DNA from 3 places in the Paenibacillus sp. YAE3 genome. Region 3 is predicted to be linked to each of the others. Evidence: riboswitches for the same ligand, from Rfam matches in the RefSeq annotation. Region 3 holds a riboswitch; each other region holds the start of a gene.
The links. A riboswitch is a leader RNA that binds a small molecule or an ion and turns the genes downstream of it on or off. The one in region 3 is predicted to bind thiamine pyrophosphate.
Positions count from the first base shown of each region.

Region 1: it holds a riboswitch for thiamine pyrophosphate, as region 3 does, so the genes downstream of both, AC27KL_RS19780 (YkoF family thiamine/hydroxymethylpyrimidine-binding protein) here and AC27KL_RS01715 (ABC transporter substrate-binding protein) in region 3, are expected to answer to the same signal.
Region 2: it holds a riboswitch for thiamine pyrophosphate, as region 3 does, so the genes downstream of both, tenI (thiazole tautomerase TenI) here and AC27KL_RS01715 (ABC transporter substrate-binding protein) in region 3, are expected to answer to the same signal.

Region 1 is NZ_BAAIYF010000010.1:113,490-121,306, reverse strand. It holds gene AC27KL_RS19795 (PucR family transcriptional regulator) at 1-964, opposite strand, end outside; gene AC27KL_RS19790 (CD3324 family protein) at 1,264-1,566, opposite strand; gene AC27KL_RS19785 (HelD family protein) at 1,904-4,069, opposite strand; TPP riboswitch at 4,368-4,484, shown strand; gene AC27KL_RS19780 (YkoF family thiamine/hydroxymethylpyrimidine-binding protein) at 4,628-5,284, shown strand; gene AC27KL_RS19775 (ECF transporter S component) at 5,281-5,874, shown strand; gene AC27KL_RS19770 (ABC transporter ATP-binding protein) at 5,874-7,652, shown strand; gene AC27KL_RS19765 (energy-coupling factor transporter transmembrane component T family protein) at 7,646-7,817, shown strand, end outside.
Region 2 is NZ_BAAIYF010000010.1:182,089-189,905, reverse strand. It holds gene AC27KL_RS20085 (ThiF family adenylyltransferase) at 1-364, opposite strand, end outside; gene AC27KL_RS20080 (thiazole synthase) at 376-1,143, opposite strand; gene thiS (sulfur carrier protein ThiS) at 1,149-1,355, opposite strand; gene thiO (glycine oxidase ThiO) at 1,336-2,508, opposite strand; gene tenI (thiazole tautomerase TenI) at 2,492-3,124, opposite strand; TPP riboswitch at 3,237-3,341, opposite strand; gene pulA (type I pullulanase) at 3,475-5,541, opposite strand; gene gcvH (glycine cleavage system protein GcvH) at 5,999-6,391, opposite strand; gene sdaAA (L-serine ammonia-lyase, iron-sulfur-dependent, subunit alpha) at 6,454-7,386, opposite strand; gene sdaAB (L-serine ammonia-lyase, iron-sulfur-dependent subunit beta) at 7,392-7,817, opposite strand, start outside.
Region 3 is NZ_BAAIYF010000001.1:373,288-381,104, reverse strand. It holds gene AC27KL_RS01735 (DUF3888 domain-containing protein) at 1-177, opposite strand, end outside; gene AC27KL_RS01730 (ABC transporter ATP-binding protein) at 349-1,182, opposite strand; gene AC27KL_RS01725 (ABC transporter permease) at 1,212-1,973, opposite strand; gene AC27KL_RS01720 (MTH1187 family thiamine-binding protein) at 1,970-2,263, opposite strand; gene AC27KL_RS01715 (ABC transporter substrate-binding protein) at 2,339-3,385, opposite strand; TPP riboswitch at 3,565-3,676, opposite strand; gene AC27KL_RS01710 (GerAB/ArcD/ProY family transporter) at 3,872-4,912, shown strand; gene AC27KL_RS01705 (spore germination protein) at 4,909-6,348, shown strand; gene AC27KL_RS01700 (Ger(x)C family spore germination protein) at 6,345-7,490, shown strand; gene AC27KL_RS01695 (MFS transporter) at 7,514-7,817, opposite strand, start outside.

The DNA of each region.
Region 1 (7,817 bases), on a different contig from region 3:
GGCGGACTTTCCGGACCGCGGATTCTTCGGCCAACAACGATTGAATCGTTTCGGCGATGGGAGAATCCTCGTTATAAAACGGCTCGTCCGCTTCGATAACGGCAACCTCCCATAACCAACTGGGGGACAATCCAAGCTGCAGCCCTTTCGAAGCGGTGATCCTTTCGTCGGCCGGCGGATTCAATAACAGCTCTTCAAAAAACGTCCCCCGCAGCCTGCTTTCGGTGTCGAAGGCGATCTTTTCCCGCATCAGCTCCAGCGAAAACACCAGGCGCGCCTGCTCGATCAGCATCAGGTCCAGCTCGTCCAGCTTCCGCTTCTCCACCACGAATTTTCCGAGCATTTTATTATCGACGTTCACTTCCCACTGCCGATGGCTGTCGGAAGGGACATACGGGCTGCCTTCCGGGGAGGAGGCAAGCACGCCGCCGGTTTTATCGACGATCCATATCCGCGATTCGATCAGCTGGGAGACGCTGTCGGCAACGACCTGAATGCCCTTGTTGTTAAGCACGAGTCCCGTCAGCGCCTTGTTGACCTCCTCGGCACGTTTGAGCAGCACGGCCTGCCTGTTCAAAATTTGCTCCATGACGTTATACGTAATATCGATGTAAGCCATTCGCACCGGGAGCTGAATGATCGGGACATGGTATAAATTGCTTTTATCGATCATTTCCTGCGGGATTCGGGGAATGAACCGTTCGGGTTTGATGGCAATGCCCGCCCCGTTGACTTTGGCGAGCTGCTCGATCATATCGGTGAGGAGCGATAGGTTGTCGCGCGCGGGATACCCGGCGGTGAGCACCATTTCGCCTTCCCGGAGCCAGCTCCCGATATCGGGAACCTCCCAAATATCGATATACTGCACGATCCGGTCCAGTCCCTTTTCCCCGCTGATCAGCTTTGCGTTTTGCATGACGGGAAGTTCAAGCATTTCTCTTACGGTCAAGCCTTTTAAACTCATTTCCTCACCTCTCACGGTTCACGGTTATGATGGGATGAAGCTGACGCGCCGCTCCATGACCGCGTGATGTCGTTCCTGCCTTCATTGTACCTTACCTTCCTGCCTTCTTGCCATGAAACGAATCCCGTATCCAGAAGAAGGAAAGAAGCTTTTGCGCCCAAAGGCAGGAGCTTTGGGAAACGAACGCAAACGAAAAAGGGAATCCCTAAGTTTCTCGTAAGAACCGATCGGGATGCCCTTTCGCAAACGAGGATGTTTCAAATCCCCGCTCCATATGATTTTGATGAGCCCGGCGGCAATCAACGGCGTACCGGCACTGTTTCCGCGCCATGCTCCGCACGCTTTTTGAAGATGACCTTCCGGATGCTTTCGACGGACAGATGGAAAGTTTTCGTCAAATATTCGAGCGAGTGTCCGCTGCAATGGAGATTGTAAATCTCCTCGTTTCTGCGCTCGATCATCTGTCTGGTGCCGCTGTTGACTCCCCAGCCGACACGTTCGCTGCTTCTTTTGGGAATGTAGATCAGCTCGCCCTCAATGTGCTTCTGCAGCTCTTTCAGCAAACTAGGGGGAAGCACATCCCTCCCGTTTCGGTAATTCACGATAAACGTCCTCCTTCATCAGATGTTGGTTCCGATTTGCGAATTTTGCGTTGAACATTTTATCGCTCCCTCCTTTCTGTTATGTAGGATATATTTAAAAAAGGTAATTAGGGAGGCCTGCTTCCGGCCCCCCTGAACTTTGCGATTTCCGCTTAGGCGGAAACCACCTCGTTATTTGTGATCAAAATTGCATCAGCTCCTTTCTTTAGGAAGTTGTCGGCCGTCCGACACCTTTATTAACTCATATTTGGAGCTTCTCTTCAAGCGAAAGAATAAGTATATACGTTTTTTACCAGGATTTTTTTACCTGCGGATGCCAGGCGCACGGATCTTGGCCCTACCAGCCCGTCACCGCGATCTCTTCATCCATGTTTTGCAAATAATCCGGCAGCGGGCCGCCGTGCATCAGCCACAGCTCGTGCAGCGCGCGCGTGCACCCGACGTACAGCAGCTTCGCATCCCAAGCCGAAGCGCCGTAATGCTCCCCGTCCGCATCCGCCACGATGACCGCGTCAAATTCGAGGCCTTTCGAGAGGTATACGGGCAGGACGGATAAGCCGCCCTCGTACGCCTGGTCGCCGCCGTCGATCAAGTGAAGATCAGGCAAGTCCGGCTGCAGCCGTTCGTGCAGCGCCCTTGCGTCCTTCAGCGTCCGCGTCAACACGGCCACCGTTCGGTAATCGCCCGACGAAAGCTTAAGCAGCCCTTCGCGCAGGCCCTTTAAGCGCTCGTCTTCGCCGCTTCCATAGGCGATCATGCGCACCGGGTTCCCGCTCCGAAAAACGGGCACCGCAAGCAGTTCGCTGCTTACCCCTTGCTCGAGGATGCGGTTGGCGAATTCGATGATTTCCATCGTGGAGCGGTAGCTCCGCGTAAGCGCAAAATACGCCGTGTCTTCCGGCTTGAACCAGGCCCTCATTTCCTCCCAGCCATGAACTCCCCGGTAGGCATGGATGCCTTGGGACAAATCCCCGAGAATGGTAAAGGAGTGGCCTTTCACGAACAAATCGAGGACCGCGACCTGAAATGGCGAAAAATCCTGCGCCTCGTCGATGACGATATGGTCGAACCGCTGTTCTCCCGTGATATCGTTGAGCAAATAATGGATGTACAACAGGGCAGGCAGGTCTTCCTCGCGCAGGATATCCTTTTTCAAATCCTTTTGCGTCGATTTCAACACGGCGTCCGGAATGCCCGCCAGCCGTTCTTCCGGCCAGCCGGCCTGCAGCTTCAGCGCTTTGAACATTTGCTTGTACAGCACGAGCGGCTCGAACTTCGGCCACTTGGCGGCATATGATTTTTCGCGCTGGGACGCTTTTTTCTTCCGTTCCTTCATCGCGGCGGCCGAAGGCGACTTTTTCAGCTCCATCTCGACCCACCGGTGGATTCTCGCCATCACCCGTTCTTTCCGCTTGGCGAGCGGATACGGCTTATATTCGTCGTTGAACCAGTGGAGAATCGTATCGCGCGCAAGCACGGCGCCCTCCCAAGGCATAAAGTCCGCTTGGGGCACCGAAGCGTCTTCCATCGCCTCGATGCAGGCGCGGATCATCTCCATGAACCGGATCGAGCCCTTGAAGCGTCCGGGAACCTCGTCCGTCACCTCCGGCATTCCCCCGTCCGATTCGAACCAGTAGGAAAGCGTCTCGGACGGATCGGCAAGCGGAATCTCGATGCCGAGCTGCTTCATGGCCCAATCCGCGAACGTGCTCTGCTGGATGTCCCCGACGCCGAGTTCGGGCAGCACGTCGGAAATGTAATCGAGGAACATATGGTTCGGGGCAAAAATGATCATCTTCTCTGCCGTGACCTGCTCCTTGTACTGATACAGCAAATAGGCGAGGCGGTGCAGCGCCACGGTCGTTTTTCCGCTTCCCGCCACCCCTTGGATGATCAGCGCCGTATTTTTTGCCGCGCGGATGATTTTGTCCTGCTCCGCCTGGATGGTGGAAACGATGTCGCGCAGCTTGTTGTCCTTGTTTTCGCCCAGCCGGTATACCAGAAATTCGTCGGATACGGCCGGCTGGTCGCCGTTCCGGTCATACGTGTCGGACACCCGCTCCAAAATCTGCTTCCGGATGACGAGGTTCCGCTTTAAATACACCAGCCCTTCAATCGTTCCTCCGGGCGCTTCGTACGAAGCCGGTTCATCCCCGCCCGTGAAGGAATAAAACACGCTGGCGATCGGGGCCCGCCAATCGATGACCATCGGCTGCTCGCCGACCTCCTCGTGATCGACGCCGATTTTGCCGATGTAAAGCGGTTTGGGCGCCGCATCCTTTTTTTCCTGAAAATCAAGCCGTCCAAAATAAGGGGCCGCCAGGCTCTTGGCCAAGGACTGCCTTTTTTCCTCGCGCCCGGCCTCGAGCACCTGCTCGGTAAAATCATGCCCGGTATACACCGGGATCGCGCGCAGCCGCTCCAGCTGCTTGTCGATTTCCGCTATCGTTGCATTCAGCCTTCGCTCTTCCTCTTGATAGGCACTTTGAAAAGTTTGCTCCAATTTCAGTTACCTCCTAAAAGTTTTTCCGCCAGCCCAAAATGGCCGCGGGAGCCGTTCGTGCGCCGTTCGCTGCAACCCTACGATATGTACGGGGCGAACGCCGCGAACCACCCTGCCCTGGTAAGCTGATGCTTAGTCGTGAGCCATAAGCCCGCTTAGAAAGGATATTCAGTATATCACAATGAAGGCGCATTCTCCAGCGCGGCCCGTTTTGAAAACGGCGCTTTCAAAAGACTCGGGTCTTTACAATCTTTTTCGAAGCTGTATAATGGGAACCAGCAAAAAACTGCATACGGATAGATAGCACTAGGGGTGCCTTTCTGGCTGAGAGACAAGTAGCGAATGCATGCGCGAACGTTAACCCTTTACACCCGATCTAGGTCATACTAGCGTGGGGAAGTGCGGTGAAACGACTGCTTCGAGGCCCTTCGATCCGAACGACGGAACCGGCCTTCGAGCCGTCCGCGAGCTGCACTCTTTCGGGTGCGGTTTTTTTGCGTGCCGGCCGGCTTGAAGTTGAAAATCGATCAGCGTTCGATGAAGGAGGAAACGAAGGTTATGACTGAAAATTTGCATAACGGCATAGAAGCGTGCGGGGGATCCGCCGGCGCTTGCGGGACCAGCCGCATCGCGGGCTGCCGTTTTTCGATTTATCCGATGAGCGGCCGTTTTGCCGAAATCATCGAAGAGGCTTTGAAACGGACGAATACGTCCAAAGTATGGATGTTTACGGACGATGTCAGCACCTGCGTCCGCGGGCGGATGTCCCATGTGTTCGACGTCGTGCAGTCGATGTTCGCCCATGCGGCGGAAAGCGGGGAGCATGTCGTGTTCAGCGGCACGTTTTCGATCGGCTGCCCGGGCGACTCCAGCGGCGACGCGTACATGTCGGAGGATGACGTCCGTTTGAACGCTGCCCCCTCGGGGGTCGACACGTCGGCGCAGTTCGCCCTTTATCCGATGAACGCGCCGGGATATATGGGCATGATCGCGGAGGCGGTCCGGACGGCTCAAACGCTGGGCACCTTCTCCGGAAGCGTTCATTATGCAAGCCGCCTCGACGGGACTGCCGGCGACGTGTTCCGGACGCTGGAGCAGGCGTTTGCCAACGCTGCGGAGGAAACGTCCCATTTGGTGATGACCGCAACCCTGTCGTGCAACAGCCCTTCCCCGAAGCCTGCGCGAAAACAAGCCGGGGAGGCGCAGATCCGATGAAAAACTGGAAATTGCGCGACATTATCGTGCTGAGTTCGCTGTCGGTCGTTTTTGCCGTCGTATACGTTCTTTTCCTGCAGGTCGGCAACGTCCTGGTCGGCTTGATGGGGCCGATGGGATACGAGGTCATTTTCGGGATCTGGTTTATCGTATCGATCATCTCGGCATATATATTGCAGCGTCCGGGAGCCGCGCTTTTGTCGGAAACGGTGGCCGGAACCGTCGAGCTTCTGATCGGCAATACGACAGGGCCGGTGCTTATTTTGTCGGCCTTTATCCAAGGGCTCGGGGCCGAAGCCGTCTTTGCGGCGCTGCGTTACCGGAACTATTCCGCCCCGGCCTTGATGGCCGCAGGCGCCGGTTCGGCCGTCTTCAGCTTTGCCTGGGGTTTCATCCACTCGGGGTTTGCCGCGTTGTCCCCGGGCCTGCTGCTGGCCATGTTCATCACCCGCATCCTCAGCTCCGTGCTGCTCGCCGGCCTGCTCGGCAAATGGATCGCCGACGCGCTGGCCAAAACCGGCGTGCTCCGCAGCTTCCCGATCGCCAAAACTTCGCGCGGTCAGCTGAGTTCCAAGGCGGAGGTGTCCTAATGGCCGCTGTAGACCGCCGACCGGTGCTGGAAGCCGACCGGATTTCCCTGAAGCTCGACGACCATCTTGGGGATGACGTGCTGTCTTCGGTTTCGATGTCGTTATACAAGGGGGAAATCACGCTGCTTTTGGGTCCCGGCGGCTGCGGAAAAAGCTCGCTCGCCCTCTGCTTGAACGGGATATACCCGCATGCGGTGGAAAGCGTCGTTACCGGCAGCGTGAAGCTGTTCGGAGAAACGCCGGACCTTCGCCATCCCGGAAAAACGGCCCAAACCGTCGGCATCGTCTTTCAAGACCCGGACAGCCAGTTTTGCATGCTGACGGTCGAGCAGGAGCTCGCCTTTTGCCTGGAAAACATCGGCTGCCCCCGGGAGGAGATCGGCGGGCGGATCGAAGATGCACTGAAGCTCGTTCAGCTGAGCGAGTGCCGGGAGAAAGAAATCCATACGCTCTCCGGAGGGCAAAAACAGCGCGTCGCCATCGCCGCGGCGCTCGTCCTTAGGCCCAAGGTGCTCATCCTGGACGAACCGACGTCGAATCTCGATCCGGCTTCGGCGCAGCAGCTCGCGGACCGGATCCATGCCCTCCGCCGGCTGCTGCCGATGACGATCCTGCTGATCGAGCACAACCTCGATCCATGGATGGAATACGTCGACCGACTTGTCGTTATGGACAAGCAAGGAACGGTTCGATATGAGGGGAAACCGGATGCGTTTTTTACGAACCAAGCACACGAAGCGGCGCAAGACGGCATTTGGCTCCCTCGGGCCGCCACGCTTCACCGCGCGTTGATCCGGGATGCCGGCGTGACCGGCGGCCAAGCGGATGCCGGGGATATCCCGGGCCCGCTGCCGCTTTCCGCCCGGGAGCTTATCAAGGAATGGACGGGGTATCCGGCCCAAATTCAAAAACAAGCGGCCCGTTTGCTTCGGGCGCGGCTACAAAAAAACGCGGAACCTGCGCGCCGCGGCGCGGCCGTCTCCGAACGCGCATCCGGCCCCGGCGTTGCCGAACGCATCCTGCTTCGCGCAGACCGGTTGTCCTTCTTCCGGGGAAAACGGGCGGTGATCGAGGAGATCTCCCTGTCGGTCCGCGCGGGAGAGCTTCTGGCGGTTACCGGCAGGAACGGTGCGGGAAAATCGACGCTGTTCGCCGTGCTGTCCGGGCTTCTGGAGCCTTCGTCCGGCAGCGTCACGCTGGACGGCAAACCGCTGCCGGACTGGAAGGAAGCCGAGCTCCGGAGCCGGATCGGATTTATTTTCCAGCATCCGGAACATCAATTCGTCGCCGATACGGTGTATGACGAGTTGGCTTATTCCTTTCGATTGCAGAACCGCAGCGACACGGACATCGGCGAGCGGGTAAACGGCCTTTTGCAACGATTCCGTCTGGAGGGCCGCGAGTCCTTCAGCCCCTTCTCGTTGAGCCAAGGACAGAAGCGGCGCCTGAGCGTGGCCGCCATGCTGTCGGACGAACAGCAAATTTTGCTGTGCGACGAACCGACCTACGGGCAGGACGCCCATGGGGCCAAGGAGCTGATGTCAGGCCTGCGGGCCCGCGCGGACCAGGGGTTGGCCGTCGTCGTCATCACGCATGACATGGAATTCGTGCAGGAATACGCCGACCGCGTAATCGTTATGAACAGCGGTTCGATTCATTTCGAGGGGCCTCCGATCTCGCTCTGGTCCAAGCCCGCGCGATTTCTGGAAGATCAAGGCCTTATCCCCCCGATAGCCGCGCGGTTGCTGCAAGCCATGGAGATGGGAGATCCATGCTGAACGTCCAGAGCGAAAAATCCGTCCCGGTCCCCCGGCCGCGGCTGCTTCGGCTTGAGGAGCTGAATCCGGTCATCAAAGGCGTGACCGTCGTATTGTGCGTGCTCCCGCTGTCGCTGGTATTCGATCCGGTGACGACTTCGGCGGCGTTGGTCATGACGCTGCTTG
Region 2 (7,817 bases), on a different contig from region 3:
GGATGACGTCCACGCCCTGCGCCAGCCCTTCGATTTCCGCAGCGGCGGCGTCGGCGACGACGGCCCGGATGTCGATGTCCGAATTGATGCGTTCCAGGCGGGCTTTGGCCGCCGCCGCTTTCGGCAGGCGCAGCAGGGCGTCTTCTTCGCAGTACAGCTGCTGCCGCTGCAGATTGCTCGTCTCCACGTAGTCGCGGTCCACGATGGTGACGGTGCCTACGCCTGCGCGCACAAGCGTTTCCGCGCTTACCGACCCCAGCGCTCCCGCGCCGACGATCAGGACATGCCCCTCTCCAAGCTTCCGCTGGCCGTCCGGACCGATTTGGGGGAACAACGCTTGCCTCGAATACCGATCGTTATGCATCCCGTCCCCGCTCATGTGACGCTGATTCCCTCGAGCGGGCTGCTGGCGGTCCCGCAGCGCTTTTTCGGAATGCGGCCGGCTTCGTAGCCGAGCCGCCCCGCTTCGATGGCGAGCTTCATGGCGAGGGCCATTTTTACCGGGTCCTTGGCGCCCGAAACCGCCGAATTAAGCAGCACGCCGTCGGCGCCAAGCTCCATGGCGACGGCCGCGTCCGACGGCGTGCCGATGCCGGCGTCGACGATGACGGGCACGGTAGATTGCTCGATGATAAGGCTCAAGTTCAAGGGGTTCACGATTCCTTGGCCGGAGCCGATCGGCGATGCTCCCGGCATCACCGCGTGCACGCCGAGTTCCTGCAGCCGCTTCGCCAGCAGCACGTCGTCCGACGTGTAGGGCAGCACGATGAATCCTTCCTCCAGGAGCATTTCCGAAGCCCGCAGCGTTTCGATCGGATCGGGAAGCAGCGTCTTCATGTCGCCGATCACCTCGACCTTGATCATGTCGCATAATCCGGAGGCTTTGGCGAGCCTTGCGATGCGCACCGCTTCCTCCGCCGTCCGCGCGCCCGCCGTATTGGGCAGCAGCGTAAACCGTTCGATGTCGATCATCTCCAAAAAATTAGGCTGGTCCGGTTCGTAAATGTTCATCCGCCGAACGGCAAACGTCAAGATTTGGGCGCCGGATACGTTTACGGCTGCCTTCTGCACCTCAAAATCCGGGAACTTCCCCGTTCCCAGCAGCAATCTCGATTGAAATTGATGCGGTCCGATAGTTAACATGTTCCTTATCCTCCTCCCACAAAATGCACCAGCTCGATCCGGTCTCCGTTTCGGACGGCCGTGTCCGCATGTTCGTTTTTCCCGAGTACGGCCTGGTTGATTTCCACGACGACGACTTGCCGATCCAGGCCAAAATGTTCCAACAGCCGCGATACCGTCGCGACCGACTCCGGCACCTGCACGGCTTCCCCGTTAACGATCAGATCCAGCATGAACGCCCCTCCCTTCCGGCTGCCTGACGGCCCCATGCCGCTCGGGCGCAAAAGATTCCCAGCCTGCGAATGCGGGCTGCCCGCCGCTCATCTGTTCGGCGATCAGTGCCCCGGTAATGGGGCTCAGCAGTACGCCGTTGCGATAATGCCCTACGGCGACGAACAAACCGTCGCAGCCTGCCGCCGCTCCGAGATAAGGGAGGCCGTCGCGGGTTTGCGGCCGCAGCCCTGCCCACGCCTTCTCCCACCTGGCAGCCGTTATCCGCGGCACGAGAGCGGCTGCTTTGGCCATCAGCCCCATCAAACCTTCGACGGACACCGTCAGCTCATCGTTGCGCTCGACCATGGAAGCTCCGACGAGGAGTCTCCCTCCCCGCTTCGGCACCAAATAACAGCCGTCGGTGAATATGGTATGGCTTACCAAAGGGACCTCCGTTACGACCGAAAAGCATTCGCCTTTCACCGGGTATACGCCGGTTTCGATTCCCGCTTGCGCCAGCAGCCGCTGGCCGTGGACGCCTGCAGCGATGACCGCCTGTCCGCAGCTTATCGTCCCTTCATCCGTGACGACGCCGGTAACCCGCCCCCGTTCCAGCCGCAGCGAACGAACGCTGCAATTCTCCTTGGCTTCGGCGCCGAGCATGACGGCTGCCCGGACATAGGCGGCCGTCAATTCGGGCGCCGACACCTGCCCGTCCCCGGGAATCCGCATCGCGCCTTCGATGCGGCCCGTCAGGTTAGGCTCCAACTCGTTAGCTTCAGCAGGCGTAAGCCACGCCGCCGTTTCCCCTGCTTGGCGTTGAGAGGCGATCATCCGCCGGCAATCGGCGGCCTGGTCGGGCGTCAACGCCACCTTCAAAAGCCCTTTCTGCACCAGTCCGATGTCGATGCCGGTAAGCTCCCTCAGCTCCTCCGCCAGCCGGGGAAACATCGCCCGGCTCTGCCGTGCGAGGTCGAACAGCACGTCCGCCCGGTGCGTCTCCGACTGGGCGCCGAGCATGCCGGCCGCCGCGCCCGACGCGCCGGAGCCGATTGTCTCCCGCTCCAGAATCAATACGCGCCTGCCCTTCTTTGCCAGATGGTACGCGATGGAACCGCCGATGACGCCGCCTCCGACCACGACGACGTCAGCAACGTCAGCTTGATGGACCATGGTTTTCCCTCCCGTTATGTAAACATTGATAATAAGCGGCAGCAGCGCTGACCGGGTCTGCCGCTTCCAAAATCCCGCTCATGACAGCCACGCCCGCCGCGCCGGCTTCAAGTATCTCCGCCACGTTCGCCGGCTTCACCCCGCCGATGGCGATAACGGGAATGCGGACGCGGCTCGCGAGCAGCCTCAGTTCCCCAGGTCCGCGGGCCGGAGAACCGGGCTTGGATGCCGTCGCATAGACATGCCCGAAAATCACGTAATCCGCCCCTTTCTCCTCGGCCTCCACGGCCTCGTGCAGCGAATGGACCGACCGGCCGATCCGCAACTGCGGAAACCACTTCTTCACATCGGATACATCCAGGCTGTGATGCCCGAGCTGCACGCCCCGCACCCCGGCGGCAGCCGCGACGTCGGCCCGATCGTTCAGCACGATGCGGTTTGCGGGAACCCCCGCAGCCAGCAGCATTCCGATTCCCTCCAGCAGCTCGCGCGCCGTTTTGGCCCGTTCCCTTACATGAAACGCATCCACGTATGGATGGATGAGGCCGGCAATTCTCGCCAGCTCATCCAGCGGCTGCCTTCCCGTCGAAACGACATGCAGTTCCCTCCCTGCCACAGGACCTCAACTCCCGCAAAAAAATAAAGGCCGCTTTCCCGAAAGAAAGTGGCCTTTTCCGCACGTCGACAGCCTTGCGCCCCCAAAAAAACGCATAAGGCGCAAGCATAAAACGTTGTTCTTACCACTTCCCTCCGCTGGCATCGCTCCAGATCAGGTTCAAAGGGTCCGGAAATCGCACTTCCGTCTCAGCCGTCAGGCACCCCTAGTGATTTGCTATGAAATTGAAATTTACTATAACATGAATTCCGGCATGTGGCAATCTCTTCCATCCTGTTTTTTCAGCCAGCGCATCCGAAGCATCCGGCCAAAGCGCCCCCGGACCGAAAACCGGAAAAACGCGGCGGCAGTCAACGCGTAAGCAGAAATCGATGGGCTTGGCTGATGCCGCCCGCATCCTCGAACAACACCATCATGGACAGAGCCGGAACAACCGCCTGTTCGTCCCGGATCCAATCAAGCGCCTCGTTCCCGGCACGCTCTTCGTTTACCGCGACCTTCCAGCCGGTTTTGGAAAAAGGAATGTCCAGCTTAATCTCATGGTTGTTCGCGTTATAGACGACGATGATGTTTTTCCAAGCATCGCCGCCCGCAAAGTCCTTCAGCATAAAAGCGACCACCTGGTCCCCGCAGCGGAGCGTTTCCAAATGATTGTCAATCTGCTCCCGGGAGGTCAAGCGAAAGGCGGGGTGGCTTCTCCGAAGCTCGATCAGGCCCCGGTAATAGTCAAAAACCGGCCTAAACCTCCGCTTGTTTTCCCATCTTATGGCATTGACGGCATCGCCGCTGCGGTAGCTGTTATGATCCCCGTATTTCGTGCGGAGCAGCTCGTCGCCGGCATGAATGAGCGGAATCCCTTGGGAGGTCAGCACGATGCCGTTGGCCAGGAGGGCGCGTTTTACCGTCTCGCTTTTCATGATGTTCTCGCCGTCTATGCTCCGGTACGGCTCGGATTTTTCCACGGCCTCATGCAGGCTCCCTCCATGAACGAGTTCCCCGTTTCGGATGTCCGGAAACTTGGCCTCGTCCCGCAGCCCCTGCGTCGCCAGCACTTTATCCCATAAATTCAAATTGTCGTGAACGGTCACGTAATTGACCGATTCGAGCGGAGCATCCGCGAAATCGCAAATCGATCCCCTGACCCCTTCAAGGACCGCCGCTTCCGTGCCCGTTCCGCCCGTGGCGAAACCTTTCCCTTCGCCGTCGCTGTCCCCTTTGATCGCGCCGCGGAAATGGTCGTTGAATACGGCAAAGCCGAGATTCCTCTGGCTGCCTTTCAACGTTTGCCGCGCGAGCGGAGATTCCCCGCCCGTCCAGGGCTCCCCGTAGACGATGATGGCCGGGTCCGCCTCGCGGCGCAGCTCTTCGACCATCAGCTTGACGGTATCGGTATCGATTAGTCCCATCAAGTCCAAACGGAATCCGTCGATGTGATATTCGTCCGCCCAATAACGAACCGAATCGAGAATGAATTTCCGGACCATCGGGCGCTCCGTCGCCAGCTCGTTGCCGACGCCGGAACCGTTTGCCAGCCTGCCTTCGGCGTCCCTGCGGTAGAAGTACCCGGGCACGACCGCCTCGAACGGTCCGTCCTCGACGCTGTAGGTATGATTGTACACGACGTCCATCACTACGCGGATCCCTTTGCCGTGCAGCGCCATGACCATTTCCTTGAATTCGCGGATCCGGAGACCCGGCACGGTCGGATCGGTCGCGTAGGAGCCTTCCGGCACGTTAAAATGCTGCGGATCATACCCCCAATTGTACTTCGGCCCGGAAGCGCCGGGATCGTCCGCCTGCAGTTCGTTCACCGTTTGGAAATCGAATATCGGCAGCAGGTGGACATGCGTGACTCCAAGCTCCGCCAGATGGTCGATGCCAATCGCATTGCCGTCCTTATCGCGCAGTCCCGTTTCCGTAAACGCTTTAAATTTTCCTTTATGTTGAAAACCGGCGCCAGGGTCGGCCGAAAAATCGCGCACATGCAGTTCATACAAAACGGCGTCTTCGCACCCTGCCATGGGCGGCCTGCGGTCCGCTTCCCAGCCGGGCGGGTTCCAGGCTTCCATGTCCACGATCGCCGACCTGGCGCCGTTGGCGCTGACGGCTTTCGAATACGGATCTGCGGCATAGCGGATGGTTCCATCCGGGTGCTCGATTTTGTACATATAATAGCGGCCGGCAAGATCGCCGGAAAATCGCAAAAACCATACGCCGTCCTTCCACTTTTTCATCCCGACTTCGAGTCCGCCCGCATGATCGAAGACCTCGCCGTCCGCGTTATAACAACCCGCATCCTCATAAAGCGCGAGCGTCACTTTTGCGGCCCCGGGCGCCCACAGCTTAAAAACGCTTTCCGTTTTGCTATACGTGCAGCCCAAATCCCGTCCGCCGTAATACTCCGTGATTTCCCTCATGATTACACCACCGTAAGCTATGACATTCGATGCACGCAAGGATGCTGCATAATCCCCAAAACAGACTTTCAGTCCGAAATAGACAGCGACAAAGTTTGGTTCGGCTACATACTGTTTCCGGGAGCGGCCGGAACCGGATTTTGCATCATCCCAACGTCAAAAAGCCTAACCTATCCTATGTGCTTTTGTTGCCAAATGTACAGGTTTGTATGCATCGAAAGAGCCCAATTTGAAGCGTGCCGCCGTCAAAATAGGCGGAACGTGGTTGCGGGCTTGCGGAAGGCGGCAACGGCGCAGCTGCGCCGCCATTTAGGCGGGGCGTCGCTGCTGCAGGCCCTTTAAGGCGGACTTCGGCCCTCCCGCTTATTCAGGCGCTTCAGCGCGGATTCAGGCGCAAAAAAGGCGCCGGATCATGCCGGATCCGACGCCTTTCCCCTCCGTTTTTTCGGATTGAAAGCTACTCTTCGAGAAACTCTGCGTATTGCTCCGGACTGAGCAAAGCCGAGAGCTGCTCCTCCAGATCGCCTTCGACTTCGATTTCAGCCATCCACCCGCCGCCGTACGGCTCGTTGTTGACGAGCTCCGGCTCGTCGCCGAGCCGCGGATTGATTTTGGCGATTTGACCGCTGACGGGGCTGAACAGGTCCGACACGGTTTTGACGGATTCGATCGTGCCGATGCTTTCTTCAGCCTGTACGCTTGCGCCTTCTTCGGGAAGCTCCACGAATACGATGTCGCCAAGCTGATGCTGGGCGAAATCGCTGATGCCGATGCGCACGACGTTTCCGCTTACCTTTTCGACCCATTCGTGATCCTTGCTGTACCAACGGTTTTCTTTCACATTGCTCATCGTTTTTCGACTCTCCTTCGATTCTTGTCGTCATCCTTCGAAATAGGGTTGCTAATGAGCCATTATGGGGTGTCTGACGGCGGCTGCTTGGTTTCTTTGGCTTCCTTGGCTTTGCGGCGGCGCTGCTCGACCAGCTCTCGGGTCAGCCTGCGGCCGGTAGGCGTGGCGGCAAGGCCGCCTTTGCCCGTTTCGCGGTGTTTGCTCGGCATGGCGCTGCCGACCTCCAGCATGACGCCGATGACCTCGTCGGCGGGAATGACGCTGCCGACGCCGGCAAGGGCCATATCGGCGGCTGCCAGCGCGGTGACGGCGCCGAGGCCGTTGCGGACGATGCACGGAATTTCCACGAGTCCCGCAACGGGATCGCAAATGAGGCCGAGGCAGTTTTTCAAGGCCAGGCCGACCGCATGGACGGCCTGAAGCGGCGAGCCGCCCCTCAGTTCGACCATCGCCCCGGCCGCCATGCCGATCGCCGATCCGACCTCGGCCTGGCAGCCGCCTTCCGCGCCGGAAATCGACGCGTTGTTGGCAATGACGTACCCGATCGCCCCGGCCGTAAATAAGCCGCGCACCAGCTTGTCGTCCTCCCAGCCGAAGCGTTCCTGCGAGCTGACGAACACGCCGGGAATGATGCCGCAGGAGCCCGCCGTCGGCGTGGCGATGATTCTCCCCATCGAAGCGTTCACTTCGGAGACGGCGAGCGCGTAAGCCATCGCCATGGCGGAGGGCTCGCCGAGCGACGTATCGCCCTGCCGCATGTAATCCGCAACCTTCTTGGCGTCGCCCCCCGTCAGGCCGCTGCGGGATTTCGTGTTGCCGGTCAGCCCTTTGCGGACGGCTTCCTTCATCACCTGGTAGTATTCGGCCATCTGCCGGAATACGTCTTCGGCGGGAACGCCCGTTTCCTTGGCCTGATCCTCCAGCATCACCTCGGCGATCGTTTTGTTTTCTTTCAGGCATATGTCTGCCAGCTGTTCCAGCGTCTCGAATCTCATCGCATTTAGCTCCTTTGGGTCAAATCGATCATCGTCACTTCCAAAATATGCGGAAGGCGGGCCATCTCCTCCAGAACGGAGGGGGCGGGCGCCGAATCCAGCTCGAACACTGTCATGGCCGCTTCGCTGCGCCCCTTGCGGTCCACGTCCATGTAACCAATGTTGACGCCTTCCCGGCTGAGCAGGCCCGTCAGGCCGGCAATCACGCCGCGGCTGTCGGTATGCGTCACCGCGATCGTCGGGTATTCGCCGGTCATCTGCACGTCGAATCCGTTCAAGGCATAAACGGCAATCGTTCCTCCCCCGATGGAAGCCGCGACCATCTCCGCCTTCCGTTCCCCGGCCCAAAGCTTGAGTTTGACGGAATTCGGGTGCGGACCGTTGCCTTTCCCCTGAACCCATTCGATGCTCATCCCGGCTTTTTCGGCTTC
Region 3 (7,817 bases):
TTGGTAATAATCGTTTACGGCGTTTTGGATTTCGGGAAGAAGCAGCTCCAGCATCATGTCTTGGTACAGCTGCAGCTTCGGCTCTTTCGGCTGAAGCTCCTCCGCGGCGGCAGCGGCGGGGCAAGAAGACAGGAAAACGGACAAGAGCAGCACGGCCGATCGTAGTTGGGATTTCATCGTTTCACCTCGTATACAACGTTCCCCTGATTTGGATGAAAATATTCGGCTTGTAAAACGATTCGAACATGATCGGAGATCAAGAACATCATCGGGGATCTATACAAAACGGCCCGTGCATGGGTTCCTTCCGGAACGGCAAGCACGGGCCGTTTTTTATGCGGCCGAATCTTAAGTGGCTCCTTGCATTTTCAGCTGCTCTTCGCGCAGCCAGCCGGACAGCTCGCGTCTGAGCCGGATGAAATCGGGATGCTCGATGATGTCCTCGCGGCGCGGGCGTTGGAACGGCACGTCGATCTCGTGAAGCACCGAGGCGGGACGGCTCGAAAACACGTAAATACGGCTGGATAGCAGCAGCGCCTCTTCGATATTATGCGTAATAAAGAGCACCGAGCGGCGGCTCTCCTCCCAAATATCGAGCAGCCAGCGCTGCATGTCGCTGCGGGTCAGGGCATCGAGCGCGCTGAACGGCTCGTCGAGGCACATCAGCTCCTGCGGGCTGAGCAGGGCGCGCAGGAAAGCGGCCCGCTGCTGCATGCCGCCGGACAGCGTATGCGGATGGTTTTTCTCGAATCCGCCAAGCCCGACCTTACCGAGCCATCGGCGGGCATTTTCGCGGGCTTCCCGGTCAACCTTCCCTTGGACCTCCTGGGACAGCAGAACGTTGTCTTCGATCGTCCGCCATGGGAACAAGGCCGGCTGCTGCGGCATGTAGCTGATATGTCCCTGCTGGCCGGTTACGTCCGCGCCGTTCATGCGTATGCTGCCCGCATCCGGTTTGACGAGGCCGCCGATGATATGGAACAGCGTGCTTTTGCCGCTGCCGGACGGTCCGAGGATGGAGACGAATTCGCCTTTGCCCACGGTCAGCGTTACGTCGTCCAGCACCTGCAGCCGGCTTCGCTTGGACCGGAAGGTTTTGCTGATGCCGGCCGCTTCGAGGGCGGGAACGGTTTGATGATCGCCGGTTTCCAGGGCAGCCGGCTTTTGTTCCAGCGTTGACATAGGTTTAGCAGCTCCTTTCTTTTCCGGTATCAGTTTTCCTGTTTCGGTTTCCACCGTACAAGCCATTTTTCAAGCAGGGCGATGATGCCGAACAGGAGCAGGCTTAGCGCCACGATGATCATGATGGCGACAAACATGCGATCGGTGCGGTAGCCCGATTTTTGCAGCATCATATAGTATCCGATCCCCTTGTCGGCACCGATCCACTCCGCGATGACCGCTCCCATCACGCTGTACGTCGCCGCGATTTTGACGCCCGAAAAGATCGCGGGCAGCGCGTGCGGCAGCTCCAGTTTGGCGAAAATTTGCCGCTTGTTCGCGCCGATCATCCGCATGTAATTCAGCATGACCCGGTCGGTCTGCTTCAGTCCGCCCATCGTGGCGACGGCAACGGGGAAAAAGCAGACCAGGGTAATGACGATCAGCTTGGGCAGCAGCCCGAAGCCGAACCAGATCATCAGGAGCGGGGCAAGCGCGATGGTCGGAATGTTTTGGCTCAAAATGAGCAGCGGGTACAAGGCCGACTTGAGAAACGGGATCAGGTGCAGGATCAGCGCGATGATCAGCCCGACCGCCGTTCCGATGATAAATCCTTCGAGCGTCAGCCTCACCGTGGCCCCGACATGGCCCCACAGATCCCCGGCCCCAACTGCGGTTTCCTTGGCGATATCCACCGGGGAGGGGAGGATCCATTTTTCGATATGAAACAGCGAGGTGCTCAGTTCCCATGCGACCAAAAAGAAGAGGACCGCCACAAAGGGCGGCCATACGCTATTCCACCAACGTCTCATGGACGGTATTTCTCCGTAAGCCGCTCCATGCTGATGCCGCCGGGACGATGGGCGATTTTGATCTGGGAAATGATGCTTGGGCTGCCCGCCTCCACAAGAGCTTCATGCATGCGGCGCACGACGTCGAGCAATTCCTCGAGTTCGCCTTCCATCGTCGTTTCAAGCGGGTGCACCTCGTATTTGACGCCAGACTTTTGGATCACTTCGATGGCGCGGTCGACGTAATCGTAGGAATCCTCGTTGTTCGGCGTTTTTGGAATGACCTGTATGCTGAGCAGGGTATGAGCCATATCAATCACGTCCTTTTAAAATTTGATGATTGCTTTAAATCACGCAGCGGGTTCGCTTGGTACAGCGATCCTTACCTATTGCTGCGGCAAAAAGTCGTTCGTAAACGCGTTTTCGACGTCCAGCGGCTTGTCGAGCAGCTTATGCTCGTACATCCAATCCGAATATCCTTTCCATACCTGTTCCTTCTGCTCGCCCCAGCGCTTGGCGTCGTCCTGGTATTTCGGGCTGAGCCACTTCTGGCTGGCCATGACGAGATCCTTGTCGAGCTCGGGCACGGCTTTGATCAAGATGTTGGCTGCATCCTCGGGATGCTCAATCGCGAATTGATAACCTTTGGAGGTAGCGCGCATAAACGCTTTGACCAGCTCCGGATCTTCCTTGATCTGCTTTTCATTGGTGACGAGGACCGGCGTGTAATAATCCAGCTTGTCGGAGAAGTCTTTGACGTACAGCATATCGAGCGGCTCCTTGCGGAGCTCGGCTTCGATGCCGGTCCAGCCGTAGAAAATCCAGGCGAAATCGATGTCGCGTTTCACCGCCGTAAAATAATCCGCTTCGCCCATGTTGACGATTTTCAGCTTGCTGACGTCGGCCTTGTCGATGTCCATGATCGAATCGATCACGGCTTTTTCCACCGGGGAGCCCCAGCCGCCGTACGTTTTGCCTTCAAAATCCTTCGGCCGTTTGATGTTCCGGTCCACGGGCGCGGCAAAACCGGAAGTGTTATGCTGGATCACCGCCGCGATCGACACGAGCGGAACGCCTTGCGTGCGCGCTTGGGTGACGTTTTCCTGCACGCTCACGCCAAACGGCACCTTGCCCGATGCCACCATCGCCTCCGCGCCGCCGGCTCCCGGCTGCACGATGTCGACGTTCAGGCCTTCTTCTTGGTAGTACCCCTTTTCTTTGGCGACGTAGAGTCCCGTATGGTTCGTGTTCGGCGTCCAGTCCAGCACGACTTTGACATCCTTCAGCTTTTTGGGCTCGCCGCCGCCGGCCGAGGAGGTTTCCCCGGAAGGCGTTCCTTGGCCCGTCGTTTGGGCGTTTTTGCTTCCGCAAGCGGCCGTAACCAGCACAAGCAGGAATGCCAGCAAAAACAGTCCGATTTTTTTCGTTTTCATTGCGTTTCTCTCTCCCTTGTCCATTTAATCCCCTTCATTTTGCAAAAGAATCGCGTTTCCATATCTGGAGGCGAATCACGGGACCGCGGCCGTCTTTATTTTCGCCGGAAGGTCCGATCATTCAACAAAAAAAGCGCCCCGGATGCGGGACGCTTAAGGCGCAAGGATGACATGGCGAACGCCATGACGATGGCTTTTCCTACGCTGGCATTACCCAGATCAGGTTTAAGGGTCAGTATCTTGGAGGGATACAATCTCAGCCGGCCGATTCCAGCACCCCGGATTCTTATGAAGTTAACGGGTTATTACATTGGTATTATAGTCCTAAGCTCGGAATAATTCAACGCTTTCGGCCGCGCGGCTGGACAAGCCAGCGTATAAATGCCCGTAGAAATGCCACTATAAGGATGAAAGGAGTCTGGTTTTTACAGGGGGCTGAGGAAAATCAAAACAAGCATTTCGTTCATTCAAACGGTCATGATTTTGATGCTGAGCACCGGCCTGCTGAATCATGTCATCATCATTCCTATTTTGCTTGACGCGGCAAAACGGGACGCCTGGATTTCGGTGCTGCTGGCATGCGGACTCACGCTCGTATGGGCGGCATTTCTTTATGCGGGCATGGCGAAACTCAATAAACGCCATCTGTTCGATTGGTTGGCCAAAGCCTATCATCCGATCGTGGGCCGCGTTTTGGCCGTTTTCATTGGTTTGTACCTGTTTGCCATTTGCGCGGTAACGACCCGGGATACCGTATATTGGATTCATCTGACCTTCTCTCCCGAAACGCCCATTATGATCTTTTCGTTTCTGTTCCTTCTGATCTCGGCTTTAAACGCTTTTTTGGGCATTCAATCCGTTGCCAATACCGCGAGTTTATTGCTGCCGATGGTGATTGTGCTTGGCTTTTTTGTCATGTCGTTTAATATGCCCCACAAGGACTACTCCTTGCTGAAGCCGATGCTTGAACTTGGCATGGGGCCCGTGTGGAAGGGGACGCTTTATGCGGGGGCCGGCTTTGCCGAAGTCATCATGATCTTCTTTTTGCAGCATCATATCCGAACGCGCATAACCTATGTTTCCTTGGCCGTCACGGTTTTGCTTTTTTTAGGACTTACTCTGGGGCCCGTCATGGGCGCCATCGTCGAATTCGGGGCGGACGAAGCGGGCAAGCTCCGGTTTCCTGCTTACGAGCAATGGAGGCTCCTGAACATTGGCCGATACGTCGAGCATCTGGACTTTTTTAGCGTCTACCAATGGTTCTGCGGCGCATTTTTGAGAATTTCGCTCGCTTTGTTCCTCATTCTCGACGTTTTTCGGGTGAAGGGCAAAAAAGAGAAAGCGTGGGTGCTGGGGGGGATTTTTATCGCGATCCTGATCATCATGGCCGTTCCTTTCAGCGACCGGTATTTTATGAAGGCCCTGTCCGTCTATGTGCTTCCCGTATCGGTGTGGGGAATAGTGGCTTTTTCGGTGATCATCACGGGGCTGATCGGCTTGGCCCGGCGAAGGGGGAGAATATCGTGAAAAGCCGTGAACGAAAGGAAGCCCAGGCCATCGAAGGCATCGTTACGGAGCTGTTTGGATCAAGCTCGGATATCCGAAGAAAAACGATTCCGTTATCGGTACCGGGTTATTCGGTTCAGCTGATTTACTGCCAGGGATTGTCCGATACGGCAAGAGTGGAGCAATGGGTCGTGCCCGAACTGATGAATATACCGGAGCAGATCCTGCTGTCGGACGAGATGGATTGGCCGCGCAAAATTCCGTTCCCCATGGACCCGATCCCCGAGGACCAAAGGGAGGCGGCAATGAAAGAGACCGTGCTCGCGGGAGACCTTCTGCTGATCTTCGCGCCGTCGAACAGCTGCTACTCGATGATTATGACCAATGCGCCCAAACGGCAGCCGGAGGAGCCGAACACGGAGGTTTCGACGAGGGGGCCGAGGGACGGTTTTATCGAGGACTCGTACACCAATATCGCTTTGATCCGAAGACGGCTGAAGACCCATCTCCTTGCCGTCGAGGAGTTTACGATCGGTTCCGAAACGTCGACGAAAGTTCATCTTCTGTACCATAAGGAGACGATCCAGGAGCATGTCCTGCAGGAGATCCGAACGAAACTTTCCCGCGTGAACGTCAAAGGCCTTGTGAGCAACAGCCAACTCGAAGAGATATTGACGGGCTTCTCGCTTTTTCCGCTGATGACTTATACGGGAAGGCCGGACTATGCCGTCAACGCGCTGCTTCACGGGAAATTTGCGATCGTCATGAGCGGCGCTCCGACGGTGCTCATCGCCCCGGCGAGCTTCAACTTTCTGCTCAACTCCTCGGAGGACGCGCATCTCGTCAATGTCGTGGTTGCTTTTACGCGTTTTTTGCGGATTTGCGGCGTGCTGCTTTCCCTGTTCCTGCCGGGGTTTTGGATTGCGCTGACGACGTACCATCAGGACCAAATCCCTTTTACGCTGCTGGCGACCTTGGTGAATTCCAGGCAGGGCGTGCCGCTCCCGGCTCCTCTGGAGGCGATGGTGATGCTGCTGTTGTTCGAGATTTTCCGCGAAGCAGGCATGAGGCTACCTTCCGCGTTTGGACAGACCTTATCGGTCGTGGGCGGGCTGATCATCGGCCAAGCTGCCATCAGCGCAGGGATTGCGGGCCCGGGGACGATCGTCGTCATCGCCATATCGGTGCTTGCGACGTTTACTTTGGTGAACCAGTCCCTGGTCAACATCGTCAGTCTGTTTCGCATTCTCGTGCTTCTGATCAGCGGGCTGTTGGGGTTGTTCGGCACGCTGTTCTGCCTGCTGGCTTTGGTCCTGTTCATGGTCAACCTGCGCTCTTTCGGCACGTTCTATTTGTCTCCGGTAAGTCCTCCGAGATTCAGGGAGATGTATAAAATCCTGTTTCGGATGCCATGGGGAAAAGGCGAGTTCACCAGCAAGGCGGGGAAAAAGGGATGAAAAACGTGCGTTGGGTTCGCTGCCTCCTTGCCGCGGCGCTCTTGATCGTTCCGCTTACGGGCTGCTGGGGAGCAAGGGAAATCGAACACATGATTTACGTTAATACGATCGGGGTCGATTACGTTGAAAACCAGGTTGTCGTTTACATCCAAATGGTTAATTTCAGCGGCATCGCCAAAAAGGAGTCGGGACAGATGCAGCAGCAGAAGACCTCCGTCGGAAAAGCGGGAGGGGCTTCGTTCGATGAGGCGATTTTTAATTTGTACGCTTCCAGCCCGCAAAGGATCTCGTGGAGCAACGTAAAGTCGATCGTTTTCAGCGAGGCTGCCTTGAAGCATGGCATCGTGGATCAGGTGCTGGAGGTATGGGACCGTTATTACGAATTCCGGTATACCGTCTGGACGATGGCCACCCGGGATCCGTTGGAAGAGGTGCTCAATACGAAATCCATCAACGAGCTGTCGGTCGTATACTCCCAGCTTAACAGCCCGATGCGGATCTATGAACAGAGCTCGGTCATCGCCCCGCTGTACCTTTACAAGTTTATATGGAAATGGAAAGAGAAGGGCGAGACGGTTCTGCTGCCGTACGTCGAAATCATGCCGGGATGGACGGAAGACGGAAAACCTTCGCCCAACGTCAGCATGACCGGGGTCTGTTTTTTGAATAACCAGAAATTCCGGGGATGCCTCGTGTCGGAGAATATCCTGGGCCTGAGGTGGCTGGAAAAGAAAACGAGAAGAACCCCGCTTGCGGTCAAGCAGGAGAAAAAAGTACAGGCCATGTTGGTCATGAACAAAATCAAGCCCTCGATCCGTCCGAAGCTGAGGCAGGGCAAGCCCGTTTTCGACATTAGCGTGTCCATGCAGGCCACGATTCCGCAGCTGAACGCCAGACTGAACAAGAGGGAACTGGAAATGGAAGCTGCGAGGGAAGTGAAGCAACAGGTGATGAGAACCTACTTAAAAGCCTTGGAAATGGACGTCGACGCCTATGGGCTATCGGGCATACTCCGCCGGAATATGCCCGATGCCTGGCATCGATTAAGCGCCAAGGGGGAAATCGATCTGGATTCGGACAGCATCGGGAAGATCGATATCAAGGTGAACCTGATCAGCGGCGGCATTTCGAAATTGAAATAAACGCCGGTTGCCCGTCGATTGCTTCAGTTGCTGCAAGCCTCCTGCGCGATTTCCTGCCGTCGTTCGGCGGCTTGGAGCTGCCTGCGCTGCAAAACATATGCCGCGAAGCTGAGCGCGACCATAAAAAGCGTAAACAAAGCGAGCATCCACGAGGTTTGGTTCACCTCCAGATGGTCCATGCACCAGCCGATGATCAGGGGCAGCACCGCTCCCCCGACGCCGCCCGAGGCGATCAGGATGCTTGGCGTCGATTCTTCGGTTCCTGCCAGCAGCTTGCTCGCAAAGACAAGGGCGATCGAAAAGATGCCGGACATAAACAACCCAAGC